Regions from separate parts of the Stenotrophomonas sp. YJH_SMC_32 genome, predicted to be linked through region 2. Evidence: predicted binding sites of a transcription regulator. Region 2 holds the regulator's gene; each other region holds the start of a gene.
The links. The regulator FliA, encoded in region 2, starts transcription of late flagellar genes. The targets are predictions, from matches to a motif close to TAAAGTTTNNCNNNCNNNGGCCGATAA.

Region 1: the regulator FliA is predicted to act here: its motif matches at 2,656-2,682, upstream of AC5P7S_RS02065 (methyl-accepting chemotaxis protein).
Region 3: the regulator FliA is predicted to act here: its motif matches at 2,494-2,520, upstream of AC5P7S_RS12095 (methyl-accepting chemotaxis protein).

What each region holds. Positions count from the first base shown of each region.
Region 1 covers NZ_JCAFTE010000001.1:442,385-447,331, forward strand. Annotated here, with positions in the region: gene AC5P7S_RS02050 (MarR family winged helix-turn-helix transcriptional regulator) at 173-637, opposite strand; gene AC5P7S_RS02055 (S41 family peptidase) at 688-1,599, shown strand; gene AC5P7S_RS02060 (NAD-dependent epimerase/dehydratase family protein) at 1,698-2,591, shown strand; gene AC5P7S_RS02065 (methyl-accepting chemotaxis protein) at 2,800-4,947, shown strand, end outside.
Region 2 covers NZ_JCAFTE010000016.1:30,318-35,264, forward strand. Annotated here, with positions in the region: gene flhF (flagellar biosynthesis GTPase FlhF) at 1-838, shown strand, start outside; gene AC5P7S_RS15170 (MinD/ParA family ATP-binding protein) at 825-1,712, shown strand; gene AC5P7S_RS15175 (RNA polymerase sigma factor FliA) at 1,709-2,452, shown strand; gene cheY (chemotaxis response regulator CheY) at 2,510-2,902, shown strand; gene AC5P7S_RS15185 (protein phosphatase CheZ) at 2,902-3,507, shown strand; gene AC5P7S_RS15190 (chemotaxis protein CheA) at 3,510-4,947, shown strand, end outside.
Region 3 covers NZ_JCAFTE010000008.1:87,221-92,167, reverse strand. Annotated here, with positions in the region: gene AC5P7S_RS12110 (hypothetical protein) at 71-739, shown strand; gene AC5P7S_RS12105 (M23 family metallopeptidase) at 669-1,349, opposite strand; gene AC5P7S_RS12100 (L,D-transpeptidase family protein) at 1,354-2,316, opposite strand; gene AC5P7S_RS12095 (methyl-accepting chemotaxis protein) at 2,550-4,676, shown strand; gene AC5P7S_RS12090 (hypothetical protein) at 4,765-4,947, opposite strand, start outside.

The DNA.
Region 1 (4,947 bases), on a different contig from region 2:
TTTTCACGGCGCAGGTACGCTGCTGCCCGCGCCGCCCTGCGTGGCCAGGACGAACTGCACCCTTCACCTAGGCCGGACAGCCGGCCGCGCAGTGCGCACGCTGGAGCTGCGCCTGGGCAACGGCGGCTGGACCTTCCTCAGCGAAATCGAAATGGCAGCAGAGCAGAAGGCTTCAGGGCCGGCGGGCGTCCTGCAGCCGCTGCGCGAAGGGCCGCTGTGCGAGCGCTGCAAGGGCGTCGCGCAGTACCTGCTCCAGCGGCTGCCCGAGATCGGCATCGAGGCTGCGCGCCGCTACGGCAGTGGCCTGCCACTGCGCCTGCAGCGCAGGCATCGCGCGCTGTGCGCGGGGGCTCAACTGCAGGATGCGTTCACGTCCGTCGTCGCCGCTGGACGCGTGCAGCCAACCATCACGCACCATCGCCGCCGCGGTCTGGCTGAGCGCCGAATGGCTGAGCCCGCAGGCCGATGCCAGGTCCTTGATCCGGCAGGGGCCCTGCGCCATCAGCGTGCGCAGCACCGGCGTGTAGCGGGGCCGGTAGTCCAGTTGCAGGTCCCGGTAGGCGTGCTCGACCGCCGGGTCCAGCTGGTCGAGCAGGGCGCGCAGCAATGTGCCGAGCGTGGCGTGTTGGAGATCCATGACCAGGATGATATATAAGCGCTTATATATCTTCAACGCGGAGGTGGTTGATGGCCGTGTCCTGGATGCTCGCTGCGTTGCTGGCAGCGGCCTGCCCGGCGCAGGACGGAGTGCTGCGCGCGGCGGCCACCGCCGTGCAGGCGCAGTACCTTGACGAGGCGGCCGGCGCCCGTATCGCCGATGCCCTGCGCACCTGGTCGGTGCAGCAGCGCTATGCGGACAGCTGTTCGGATCCGGTTGCGTTCAGCGCACGCCTGAACCAGGACCTGGACATGTTCGATGGCCACTTCCACGTTGAACGCGTGGACGCAGCGGCCGGCCAGGACGATTGGTTGATGGCCTGGCGCGCCGATGCCCGCAGCAATGGTGCCGGCGTGCGCGAGGTGCGGGTGATGGAGGGCAACATTGGCTACCTGCGCCTGAGTACCTTCTATCCGCTGGATCTGGCGCGCCCGAAGTTCGCTGCGGCCCTTTCCCTGCTGGCCGACACCGATGGCCTGGTGCTGGATCTGCGCCAGAACGGGGGCGGCGACGATGCAAGTGCCGACCTGCTGGTACGCACGCTGCTGGACGCGAAGATCGACGCGGTGCAGCAGCTGGACCAGCGCGGCCGGCGCACGCCGGTACCGCTGCCGCCTGCCAGCCTGCCTGCGTACCTGAAACCGCTGGTGGTGCTGATCGACCGCCGCACCGGTTCGGCGGCCGAGTTCGTCGCCTATTCGCTGCAGGCACTGGGCCGCGCGCGGATTGTCGGCACGCGCAGTGGCGGTGCCGCGCATATGTTTGGTGATCCTGTGCTGCTGCCCGATGGCTATCAGATCAGTATTCCCGACCGGCAACCCATCAATCTGCGTACCGGTGGAAACTGGGAACGTAATGGCGTGAGGCCTGATGTGGCCGGCGGCGACGATCCGCTGTTCATCGCGCGGCAACTGCTGGCGCCTGCGAAGTCGTCAAGATGAACGCACGATTGCATGGCTGTCCTATCGCGGATGCGCGATTGCATGCCTAGAATCGAAGCATCCCGGTAGTTCCCGGGCGCTTCGAGTGAATGGACTCAATGAAGATTCTGTTGACCGGCAGTTCCGGCCGCATCGGGCGCGCGATCTTCGGTGCGTTGGCGGCCGCCCACGAAGTGGTGGGGCTGGACCGCAGTCCGTTTGCCACCACGCGCATCATTGCCGATGTTAGCGATCGGCAGGCCGTCGCGCGCGCGGTGCAGGGCATGGATGCAGTCATCCATACCGCGGCCCTGCATGCCCCGCATGTCGGCCTGGTGCCGGATGCGGTGTTCCAGCAGATCAACGTGGAGGCCACCGCACACCTGCTGCAGGCTGCACGCGAAGCAGGAGCACGGCGCTTCGTGCTGACCAGCACCACTGCGTTGTATGGCCATGCCGTGGTGGCCGGTGGCTGCCGTTGGATCGACGAAGACACCGAGCCGCTGCCGCGCACGATCTACCACCGTACCAAGCTGCAGGCAGAGACCCTGGCCGAAGCCGCCGCCACGCCGGGCTTCAGCGTTCGCGTGCTGCGCATGGGCCGGTGTTTCCCGGAACCGCCCGAACGGATGGCGATGTTCCGCCTGCATCGCGGCATCGACGCCCGCGATGTGGCCAGCGCACATGCTGCACTGCTGCTCGACGAAGGCGCCCCGTTCGCGCGCTACCTCGCCTGTGCGCCGACGCCGTTCCGGCGCGAGGACTGCCTGGAGCTGGCCACGCACCCGCGCAGCGTGCTGGCCCGTCGCGCGCCGCAGCTGCTGGCCGAGTTCGAACGCCGTGGTTGGCCGCTGCCATTGAGCATCGACCGTGTCTACGACAGTGCCCGCCTGCGCAGCGAGCTGGGCTGGCAGCCGTGCTTCGGGCCGGACGACGTGCTGCAGCAGTATGCCGTCGGCAGCATCGAGGTACTGCCGCGGGCACAGTGGATCAAGGACCGCGTGGCCGAGTGAGGGCATCGCGAGGGGGGCGCTGAGCCGAGCCTGAGCGGATTCAGGAATGTGCAGGCCGCCCGCCTCAACCTCGTTGGCGGGCGGCCGCTAACCCAGTGCGCTTCCAGCGCCGGGCGCGCCCCGGCTGCCGGTGGCCTGCGCGACGGATCGCGCGCCTGCGCGGTGCCCTCGTGGTGCCGGTCGTCCTGAACTGCTTGCGGACCCTCCCATGTCTTCTTCCCGCTCTGCCACTGCCCAACGCCCGGGCAGCATCGCCCACAAGTTGATGCTGGGCACTGCCGTGATCGCGCTGCTGTGCTTCGGCCTGACCGCCTTCCTGATCTACCGACAGGCCAGCGCCAGTCTGATCAGCGCCTCGCGCCAGACCATGACCAGCGAGGCCAACGCCGAGGCGCGCCAGGTGGCGGCTGATCTGGGCACCGCTTTCGCCAGCAATGACGCCATGGTCGAGGCCGTGCTGGCCCAGCGTGCCCGTGGTGACATACCCGACCGCGCCAGCCTGGCGGCGGTGCTCGGCGAACAGCTGCGTGCTCATCCTCAATGGCTGGGCAAGAGCACCATGTGGGAGGCCGATGCCTTTGACGGCAAGGATGCGGAGTTCGTCAATACCGAAGCACACGATGCCACCGGCCGCTACATGAGCTACTGGGCCTGGCAAGACGGCAAACCGCAGCAATCGGTGATGACGGACTACACCGAGACTGCCAGCGGTTCCGGTGACTGGTACATGGTGCCCAGCCGCGACAAGCTGCCCAAGGTCAGCGAACCTTACGCCTATGACATCGCCGGCCAGAAGGTGCTCATGAGCACCCTGAGCACGCCGATCATCGAGCACGACAGGTTCCTCGGTGTATTCACCGTCGACTTCTCGCTGGCAGCGCTGCAGAAGCACCTGGCAACGCTGAAGCCGATGGGGGCTGGCCGCGTCGAACTGCTGTCGCCGAAGGGCGTGGTGCTGGCCTCGGCCAATGCCGCCGAGATCGGCAAGCCGCGCAACGATGCCCTGACCCGCACCATGCTGGCCGACATCGCCGCCGACCGTCCGTTCGAGGCCTTCAGCCCCGATGCGGCCGGCAATGTACGCGTGTATGTGCCGCTGCGCGTGGGCGACGCCCCGCAACGCTTCGCGCTGGGCGTGGTGATGCCGCATGCGGTGATCGTGTCTGAGGCACGCCAGCTGCTGTGGCTGACCCTGCTGGTCGGCGTGATCGCCGCGCTGACCCTCAGCGCCGGTGTCTACGTGCTGCTGCGCCGCTTGGCGATCCGCCCGTTGGCCGAAGCGGTGCGCGTGGCCGGTGATGTCGCCGCCGGCAAGCTGGACAGCACGCTGCCGGCGCGCAGCAACGACGAAGTGGGGCGCCTGCTGGACGCGATGCAGGGCATGCGTGGGCAGTTGCAGTCGGTGATGGCTGCGCAGGCCGAAATGGCGCGCCGCCACGATGCCGGTGAACTCAGCTATCGCATGGATGCTGCGGCCTTCCCGGGCGAGTACGGCCGCATGGTGGCCGACAGCAACCAGCTGGTGGCCTCCAGCAATGCGGTCACCCAGCGCCTGGTTGAAGTGATGCAGCGCTATGCCGTTGGCGACCTCAGCGTGGACATGGAAGCGCTGCCGGGCGAGAAGGCGGCGTTCACTGCCGCAATGGCGACCACCAAGCGCAACCTGGCTGCGATCAACGAGCAGATCCAGCAGCTGGCCGCCGCCGCCGCCGCCGGTGACTTCGCCGTGCGCGGTGATGCACTGCGCTTCGACCATGATTTCCGCCGCATGGTGGAGACGCTGAACACAATGATGCAGGTCAGCGACCACAACCTGGCGGCACTGTCGACGCTGCTGCGCGCGATCGCCGCCGGTGACCTCAGTGCCCGCATGCAGGGCGACTTCCACGGCGTGTTTGCGGTGATGCGCGACGATGCCAACAGCACCGTGCAGCAGCTGATCCAGATCGTCGGCCAGATCCAGCAGTCGGCGGCCAGCATCCGCCTGGCCGCCGGTGAGATCGCCGCTGGCAACAGCGACCTGTCGCGCCGCACCGAACAGCAGGCCGCCAACCTGGAAGAAACCGCCGCGTCGATGGAAGAACTGACCTCCACCGTGCGCCAGAATGCCGACCATGCGCTGCAGGCAAACACGCTGGCCGGTTCCGCAGCGGGCGTGGCCAGCGAAGGCGGCCAGGTGGTCAGCCAGGTGGTGCACACCATGGAGCAGATCGAGGCGTCTTCGCAGCGTATCGCCGAGATCATCTCGGTGATCGATGGCATCGCGTTCCAGACCAACATCCTGGCGCTGAACGCGGCAGTGGAAGCTGCGCGCGCCGGTGAACAGGGCCGTGGCTTCGCAGTGGTGGCCAGTGAA
Region 2 (4,947 bases):
CCGCTTCACCGACGAGCGCCTGCGCGGCTGCCCGGTGCGCGCCACCGCGCTGGACCTGATGGACGAGTACGGCTTCGATGCTGGCCTGGCCCGCGACGTCGCCATGCAGATTCCGCTGGAGACCGAGGCGCACCGAGGCCGCGGCCTGATGCTGGGGCTGATCTCGCGCAAGCTGCCGATCGCCCCGGTCGACCCGCTGGAGGAAGGCGGCGTGATCGCGCTGGTAGGCCCGACCGGCGCCGGCAAGACCACCACCATCGCCAAGCTGGCCTCGCGCTTCGCCGAGAAGCACGCGCCGCGTGACGTCGCCCTGGTCACCACCGACACCACCCGCATCGGCGCCCGCGAGCAGCTGTATGGCTATGGCAGGCAGCTCGGCATCGCCGTCCACGAGGCCAACAGCGGCACCGACCTGGACCAGCTGCTGGAACGCCTGAAGGACTACAAGCTGGTACTGATCGACACCGCCGGGCTGGGCCCGCGCGACCGCGCGCTGGCCGCCCAGCTGCAGTGGCTGCGCGCCGCCCGCCAGGTGCGCACCCTGCTGGTGCTGCCGGCCAACACCAGCTTCGGCGACATGGACGAGGTGGTCCGCCGCTTCGGTGCCGCCAACCTGCAGGGCCTGGTGCTGAGCAAGCTGGACGAAACCGGCCGCTTCGGCAACGCCCTGTCGGTGGCCGTGGACCATGCCCTGCCGATCACCTGGGTGACCGATGGCCAGGACGTTCCGGACGACCTGCACCGGGCAAGTGCGGCCAATCTCGTACTTCGCCTTGAAGATTTGCGCCGAGCGGCCGATATGCCCTGCAACCCGGAGTTGAACCATGCCGTCGCGTGAGTACGCCAAGCTGACCAAGACCTTCCCGCTGTCGGCCACCCGCAGCGAGCCGCTCGGCCCTGTGCGCACCATCGCCGTGACCGGCGGCAAGGGCGGCGTGGGCAAGACCAACGTGTCGGCCAACCTGGCCGTGGCGCTGGCCGGCATGGGCAAGCGCACGCTGCTGCTGGACGCCGACCTCGGCCTGGCCAACATCGACGTGATCCTGGGCTTGAACCCCACCTTTACGCTGGCCGACCTGGTGGCCGGCCGCTGCTCGCTGGACGATGTCATCGTCGAAGGCCCGAACGGCGTGCTGGTGGTCCCGGCCGCGTCCGGCCGCCGGCACATGGCCGAGCTGGCCCCGGCCGAGCACGTCGGCCTGGTCAACGTGTTCTCCGAGCTGGAGCGCGAGCTGGACATCATGGTGGTGGACACCGCCGCGGGCATCACCGACGGCGTGCTGACCTTCTGCCAGGCCGCGCAGGACACCGTGGTCGTGGTCTGTGACGAGCCGGCTTCAATCACCGACGCCTACGCGCTGATCAAGGTGCTCTCGCGTGAACGGGGCGTGGACCGCATCCAGGTGGTGGCCAACATGGTGCGCGACCCCAATGAGGGCCGCGTGCTGTACGAGAAGCTGACCCGCGTCTGCGAGAAGTTCCTCGCCGATGTCTCGCTGAACTACCTGGGCTGCGTGCCGCAGGATGACTGGCTGCGCCTGTCGGTGCAGCGCCAGCAGCCGGTGGTGAAGGCCTACCCGTCCAGCCCGTCCGCACTGGCGATTACCGAGATCGCGCGCCGCACGGCCCGCTGGCAGGCGCCGACCGAACCACGCGGCGGCGTCGAGTTCTTCCTCGAACGCATCCTCAAGCAGCGCGGGGTGGCGGCATGAAGGGCGCGGCCCAGTACAGGGAAGTCCAGCGCTCGGCGGCCAACGACGTCATCGCCCAGCACTCGGACCTGGTGCGGCGCATCGCCCACCATCTGGCCGCGCGCCTGCCGGCCAGCGTCGAAGTCGACGACCTGATCCAGGCTGGCATGATGGGCCTGATCGAGGCTTCGCGCAGCTACGACGCCGACCAGGGCGCCTCGTTCGAGACCTATGCCTCGATCCGTATCCGTGGCTCGATGATCGACGAGATCCGCCGTGGCGACTGGGTGCCGCGCTCGGTGCACCGCCGTGCACGCGATGCTGCGGCCACCATCCGCCGCCTGGAACAGAGCAGCGGCCGCGCCGCCAGCGCCACCGAAGTGGCCGCCGCGATGGAGATGCCACTGCCCGAATACCTGCGCCTGATGGAAGACGCCGCGCGTGGCCAGGTGCTGAGCCTGGAGTCGCGCATTGAGGACCAGGGCGAGCTGGACACGGTCGCACAGGGTGGCCCGACCCCGCAGCAGGTGCTGGAGCGCAGCGAGTTCGGCCGCGAGCTGGGCAAGGCCATCGGCCATCTGCCCGAGCGCGAACAGCTGGTGCTCTCGCTCTACTACGAGCAGGAACTCAACCTGAAGGAGATCGGCGCGGTGCTAGGCGTAAGCGAGTCGCGGGTCTGCCAGATCCACGGCCAGGCCGTGCTGCGCCTGCGCGGCCGGCTGAAGGTATTCGAGGCCGTCGACGCCGGCCTCGAAGAATGAACATCCCCGAGGCAGCTGCCCCCGGCCGCCCGGAATGAACAACAAAGGAACTCTGCTTTGAACAAGAACATGCGCATCCTGATCGTCGACGACTTCTCGACCATGCGTCGCATCGTCAAGAACCTGCTGGGCGATCTGGGCTTCACCAACACCGCCGAAGCCGAGGACGGGCATGCCGCGCTGTCGCTGCTGCAGAGCCAGCCGTTCGATTTCGTGGTCACCGACTGGAACATGCCGGTAATGACCGGCATCGAGCTGCTCAAGGCGATTCGTGCCGACGCCAAGCTGAAGACCCTGCCGGTGCTGATGGTCACCGCCGAAGCCAAGCGCGAGCAGATCATCGAAGCGGCCCAGAACGGCGTGAACGGCTACATCATCAAGCCGTTCACCGCGCAGACGCTGGAAGAGAAGCTCGGCAAGATCTTCGAACGCCTGGCGGCCAGTGCCTGATGGATACCACGGTCGACAGGAATGCCCTCGCCCTGCGCCTGCAGGAAGCACTGGACGCACTGGAGTCCGGTGACGAAACCGCCTGGCGGCAACGCATCGACGGACTGGTCGCGCTGCGCACGCAGCCGATGATGAGCGGCCTCTCGCGGCTGGCCCGCGAGCTCGGGCAGGCCCTGGGTGAACTGCCGACCGTGCCCAGCGAGGCCGGCGAACTGGACGATGCCTGCGCACGCCTGGACCACGTGGTGGCGATGACCGAACAGGCGACGCACCGCACCCTGGACCTGGCCGAGGAATGCCGCAGCCTGACCGAACAGCTGCGCGCCGAAGGCCTGCAGCCCGGCCAGGATGCACAGCTCGAGCGCATCCGCCACAACCTCACCGAGATCGCCCTGACCCAGAGCTACCAGGACCTGACGGGGCAGATCATCCGTCGCGTGGTCGGCATCGTCCGCCGTGTGCATGAGGGCTTCGGCGCGCTCGGCCTGCCGCCGGAACAGCATCGCACCGATCCGGAACTGGCCGGGCCGGCACTGAAGGGACTGGACCGCCACGCGGTCTCGCAGAACGACGCCGACGACCTGCTGTCGGACCTGGGGCTGTAAGCATGAGCGCGGTATCCGACGACATCACTGCCGATTTCATCATCGAGGCGCAGGAAATCCTGGATCGCCTGGGCGAACAGCTGGTGTCGCTGGAGCAGGCACCACAGGACACCGAGCAGCTCAACGCGGTGTTCCGGGGCTACCACACGCTCAAGGGCGGCGCCGGCTTCCTCGGCGTCACCGCCATGGTCGAGTTGTGCCACGCCGCCGAAGAAGCGCTGGGCATCGCGCGCGCGGGCCAGGCCGTGCTGCAGGCCCATCACTTCGATGCCGCCCAGCAATCGCTGGACTACCTGCAAGCGATGCTGGATGCAGTTTCCTCCGGCACCGAGCCGGGCTATGCGCCGCCGGAGCTGATCGCCCAGTTCGACATGCACGGAGGCGCCACCGCGCCGGCCGCCCCGACCGCCGTAGCGGCGGCCGGTAGCGGCGACCTGATCACCGACGACGAATTCGAGGCCCTGCTCGACCAGCTGCACGGTGGTAACGCGCCGACTGCGGTCGCGCCGGCAAAGAAGGCTGACGACGGCCTGATCAGCGAAGACGAGTTCGAAGCCCTGCTCGACCAGCTGCACGGTGGCGCCGCACCCGGCGCCAAGCCCATCGCTGCGGTAGCGCCCGCACCGATCGCGGCACCACGCCCACTGGCCGCACCGGCCGCACCGGCAACTGCAGCGGCGACCAAGCCGGCCGCCAAGCCGCTGGCCGAGGCCGAACACACCGTGCGCGTGGACACCAAGCGCCTGGACGCGATCGTCAATCTGATCGGCGAACTGGTGCTGTCACGCAACCGGCTCAAGACCCTGCGTGCGCGCCTGCGCGACGAGGAACTGGACCGCGCCGTGTCCACCCTGGACATCGCCACCGCGCGCCTGCAGTCGGCGGTGATGCGTACCCGCATGCAGCCGGTAGGCAAGGTCTTCTCGCGCTTCCCCAAGGTCGCCCGAGACGTTGCCCGCTCGCTGAAGAAGGAAGTGGACCTGGAGCTGATCGGCGCCGAGACCGAGCTCGACCGCAACCTGGTCGAAGCGCTGGCCGACCCGCTGGTGCACCTGGTCCGCAACGCCATCGACCATGGCGTGGAAATGCCCGACCTGCGCGAAGCACAGGGCAAGCCGCGGATGGGCCATGTGCGGTTGTCGGCGCAGCAGGAAGGTGACTACGTCAGCATCGAGGTGCAGGACGATGGCGCCGGCATCGACCCGGAAAAGCTGCGCGCGAAGGCACGCGAGAAGGGCCTGATCGATCCGGAGGCCGCCGCCCGCCTGAGCAGCGAGGAGTGCCTGCACCTGGTATTCCTGCCCGGCTTCTCGACCAAGCAGCAGGTCACGGATATCTCCGGCCGCGGCGTTGGCATGGACGTGGTGCAGTCGCGCATCCGCGAACTGAGTGGCCAGATCCAGATCCAGTCGGAGCTGGGCCGCGGCAGCCGCTTCCTGA
Region 3 (4,947 bases), on a different contig from region 2:
GGGCTTTTTCGTTTTCGGTACTGTGGCGGCACAGCCGGCAGGGCAGCGCAGCGATGACGGAGACTTCGGTATGAAGGGCGAGACGGTCGCACGGGTGACTCTGTGGCTGCTGTGGAGCCTGTGGACGCTGGCCTGCATCGTGCTGGTGCTGGGCGCGCTCGCCAATTACCTGGCTTCGCGCACGCAGACCCTGCCGCTGGTGCTGCAGCCGGGCGCGACCGCCGAGATCACGGTGTACCGCTTCATCGACGACCCGCTGCGACTGCGTCTGCGTTATGCGGATGACGGCGCCGATCCGGCGGTCGATCCCGAGCTGCGCCTGCGCGCGGAAACCCCAACCGATCGCACCGAGTTCCGCGCGGAGAGCCGCTCGGCGGTGACCGATCCGGAGATCCATCGCGCACTGGAATCGGTCGAGCGAGACCGGTTCGCCGCCTCGTACTTCGGCTACGGCCGCAGTGACGCACTGCCGCGAGGCCGTTCCTCGCTGCGGCTGACCGTGCTGGAGGTCGATCCGGCGTTGGCCGGCCGTGCGGCCTCGGTGGACCTGCTGCCGCCGATGGACGTGCTGAAGCTGACCGACCTCGACTACCTCTGGCTGTGGCCGTTCTTCTTCTGGAAGATGGCGGCGCTGTTGCTGATGATTCCAGGAGCTGCGTTGGCCGTCTTTACTGTGGCATTGCGACGCTGGCAGCGCCGGGCATCATCGCTGCCGACTTCAGCAGCGGATAGGGATTGATCGACTCCCCCTTCCACCACTGCCTCTCCGGCCCCAGCACGTGTACCTCAAAATGCAGATGCGGCGCGTCGGCACTGGCGTTGCCGGTGCTGCCTACATAACCGATCACCTCGCCGCGCTTGATCACCTGCTTCTCGGCCAGGCCATCGGCGTAGCGCTGCAGGTGCGCGTAGTAGTAGCACCAATGCCCGCTGGGCTCGAACTGGTAGATCGTCAGTCCACCGCGCTCGCTGTCGAACAGTTTTTCCACCGTGCCATCGGCCACCGCCAGTACCGGCGTACCTGCATCGGCCATGATGTCGATGGCATCGTGTACGCGGCCCTCGCTGCGTGCATCGGTGAAGGTATCGCGCAGCTGCGAGGGCAGGATGCCCTGCACGGGCAGCAGCAGGCCGGACGGTGCACCGGCAGCCTGCGCGGCCGGCGGCGCGGTGGAGGCGGGTGGGGCTGTTGCGCCTGGCGCTAACGGTTCCGTCACCGGCGCGGCGGCCACCGTCGATGGCGCTTCCGGCAGCGCGTCGGTCACCGGCTCATCCATTTCGCGGTGCAGCCACCAACCTGCACCCAATCCCAGCAGAACACCCAGCACGATCAGTTGCGAAAGACGCATCGACTCACTCCTGCATCACGACAGGCACCGAGGTGTCCACTGCGTCGGCCACGCGCAGTGCATCCCAGTTGGTCATGCGTACGCAGCCATGCGACTCGGTCTTGCCCACGTGGCCGGGTTCAGGCGTGCCATGCAAGCCGTAATGCGGCTTGGACAGATCGATCCAGACCCGGCCGACCGGATTGTTCGGGCCGGGCGGCAGCGTGGCTTTCTTTTCCCCCTTGCGGGCATCCCAGAACAGCTTGGGGTTGTAGTGGAACGGCGGGTCGCGGTAAACGCCCAGGATCTTCCATTCGCCGATCGGCAGCGGGTCGTGCTGGCTGCCGGATGACACCGGCACCTGCGCGATCAGCTTGCCCTGCGCGTCCAGTAGCTGCAGCGTGGAGTCGGATTTGTCGACCACGATCCTGGCGGCCTTCGGCAATGCGGCCGGGGCGATGTTGGGGACCTGGATGCGGCTGCCAGCCCTGGTCAGATCCACGCCGGGATTGAGCATCTTCATCAGCTCTGGGGACGCGTGGAAGCGCTCGCCCAGGGCTTCTTCCACATTGCTGTAGCCCAGCGATTTCAGCTTGGCCTGGGCGGCGGGTCCTTTCGGTATCGGCTGGAACGGGCCGGCGACATCCTCAGCAGTCAGCGTGTAGCTGGCCAGCGGCGTGATCGTATCGGCCTGCAGAGCCTTCCAGGTGGCGTCGTCCAGCTCACCCGTTACGGTCAGGCCGTGTGCCGTCTGGAAGCCTGACACCGCCCGCCGCTGGTTGCTGCCTACCTCACCATCAATCTGGCCCGGAGAGAAGTTCGCACGATCCAGCAGCACCTGGGCATGCAGTGCGGAGCGCACTGCGGTGTCCGGGCCAGCCTTCTCGGCAATGGGGGCGGGCAGGTTGGGCGGCGGCGCCTGCGCGAAGGCCGGCGACGCCAGCAGCGAGATTGCGAGCAGGGTGGATCGAGACACAGATGAGCGCATTGGGATCTCCAGCAGGTACGCCGCCACCTTGCCCGCAGGCGGCGCCGAGCCGCCGTGAAAGGGATCTGATGCCCGCATGAGCAGGCATGTCATTGCGGCCGGTTGCCAGCGGCAGGTGTCGCTGGGACGGGGGCTCACCAAGGTGAACGGTGGCCGACGCCGTCGATGGGCGGCGATCAAGATTGCCTGCCGTGCCGCCGATAAGGCCACATCCCCCCGTTTTGGATACCCCCATGAACTACTTGAGGAACGTCAGGGTTGCCTGGCGTCTTGGGCTGGGCTTTGGCCTGTTGCTGCTGCTGGTTGCCGCCGTAGTGGCCACCGGCGCCACCGCCAGCGTCGTGCAGAAGCGCGCGATGCAGCAGGTGGTCGACGTCAGCGTGGCCAAGGTGCGCCTGTTGTCGCAGATGCTCGACGCCAACAACCAGATGATGGTGGTGCGGCGCGAGATGCTGATCCGCCAGGGCGAAGACCGCGGCAGCGATGAGAAGCGCATTGCCGATCTGGTCAAGCGCTATGAGGCCAGCTGGACCGCCTACCAGGCACTGCCAGGCGATGCGGAGGGCAAGGCCATCGCGGAAACCATCGCGGCCAAGCGTGCCATCGCGCGCCCGCTCAACAAGCAGACCAGCGAACTGATGGAGCAGGGCGACTACCCGGGCGCCGTGGCGCTGACCCTGGGTCCGGTGCAGGAAGCCGCCAACGGCTGGAACAAGGCGCTGTCCGATGGCGTGGACTTCGAGGAGAAGGAAAGCCGTGAGGCTGCCGCCGAGGCGATCCGCCTGGGCGAGCGCAGCCTGCTGCAGCTGCTGGTGCTGGGCGGCGTCGCGCTGCTGGTGGGCATCGGTGCCTCGGTGATGATCGGCCGCAGCCTGACCGGTCCGCTGGCGCGCGCGGTGAACCTGGCCGAGCGCCTGTCCAAGGGACAGCTGGACCAGGAGTTCCGCCTCGGTGGCCGCGACGAGCTGACCCAGCTGGGCGAGGCGATGGCCAGCGTGCGCCAGAGTGTGCAGGCGGCGATCGGCGCGCAGTTGCAGATGGCCGAGCAGCACGAGGCCGGTGCAATCCGCTATCGCATGGACGCCAGTGCGTTCCCCGGTGATTTCGGCCGCATGGTGCAGGCCACCAACAGCCTGGTCGAATCGCACGTGCAGGTGGAACTGCTGATGGCCGAGGTGATGCAGCGTTACGCCATGGGTGACCTCAGCCGCGACCTGCCGGACTACCCGGGTGAGAAGGGCACGCTGACCCGCACCCTGGCGGCGGTGAAGCAGAGCCTGATGGCGATCAACGCGCAGATCGATGAACTGGCCCGTGCCGCACGCGCCGGCGATTTCAGCATGCGTGGCGATGCCGCTGCGTTCCAGTACCAGTTCAAGACGATGGTCGAGCACCTCAACGGCATGATGGCCAGTTCGCAGGCCAGCATCGCCGATGTTTCCGACGTGCTGCGCGCGATCTCGCATGGCGACCTGACCGCACGCATGGAGGGCGAGTACGACGGCGTGTTTGCGCGCATGCGCGACGATGCCAACACCACCACCGCGCAGCTGACCGGCATTGTCCGCGGCATCCAGGTGGCTGCCGACAGCATCAACAACGCGGCCCAGGAACTGGCCGCCGGCAACAACGACCTGTCGCGCCGCACCGAGCAGCAGGCCGCGAATCTGGAAGAAGCGGCCGCGTCGATGGAGGAGCTGACCTCCACCGTACGCCAGAACGCCGAACTGGCGCGTCAGGCCGACAGCGAAGCGCATGCCGCCGGTGCCGCCGTGCGCGAGACCGAGCAGGCGATGGCACAGATGGCATCGGTGATGGGCGAAATCGATCAATCCTCGGCGCGCATCTCGGAAATCTCCACGGTGATCGACGGCATCGCGTTCCAGACCAACATCCTGGCGCTGAATGCCGCAGTGGAAGCTGCGCGTGCAGGCGAGCAGGGCCGTGGCTTTGCCGTGGTCGCCAGCGAAGTGCGCACGCTCGCACAGCGTGCCGGTGTCGCCGCCAAGGAGATCAAGGAACTGATCGAGGACGCCGCTTCCAAGGTGAAGAGTGGCCTGGCGGTGACCGTTGAATCGGAAGCCGCGATCGCACGCGTGGCGCAGGCCAGTTCGCGCACCACCCAGCTGATGAGCGACATCGCAGCGGCCAGCAAGGAGCAGGCCGCCGGCATCGAGCAGGTCAACCAGGTGGTGGTGCAGATGGACCAGGTGACCCAGCAGAACGCCGCGCTTGTGGAAGAAGCCACTGCCGCGAGCCGCGCGCTGGAAGAACAGGCGCATGCACTGACCACGTCAGTGGCGGTATTCCAGCTGGAGCAGGGGCCGCGCATGCCGGTCATGCCGGCGCGGGCGGCGTAAGCGACCTGTAACTGGATACTGGATGGCGCCCTGCCTGCGATGTCCCGCATGCAGGGCGTCGATGCGCCCACCGGAACGATGCCGCGGGCTAGCGCCCGCGGGCTGAGCGTTCGATCAGCCAGCCGGCTGCGTACAGCAACAGCAGTGTTGGCGGAACCAGCACTGCATATGCGGTCGACCAGGGCTTGCCACGCAGCAGGCCGCCTGCGCCGATGGCATCGAGTGCGGCAGACTGCAGGGTGATGGGGAGCGCCATCAGGATATAGGTACC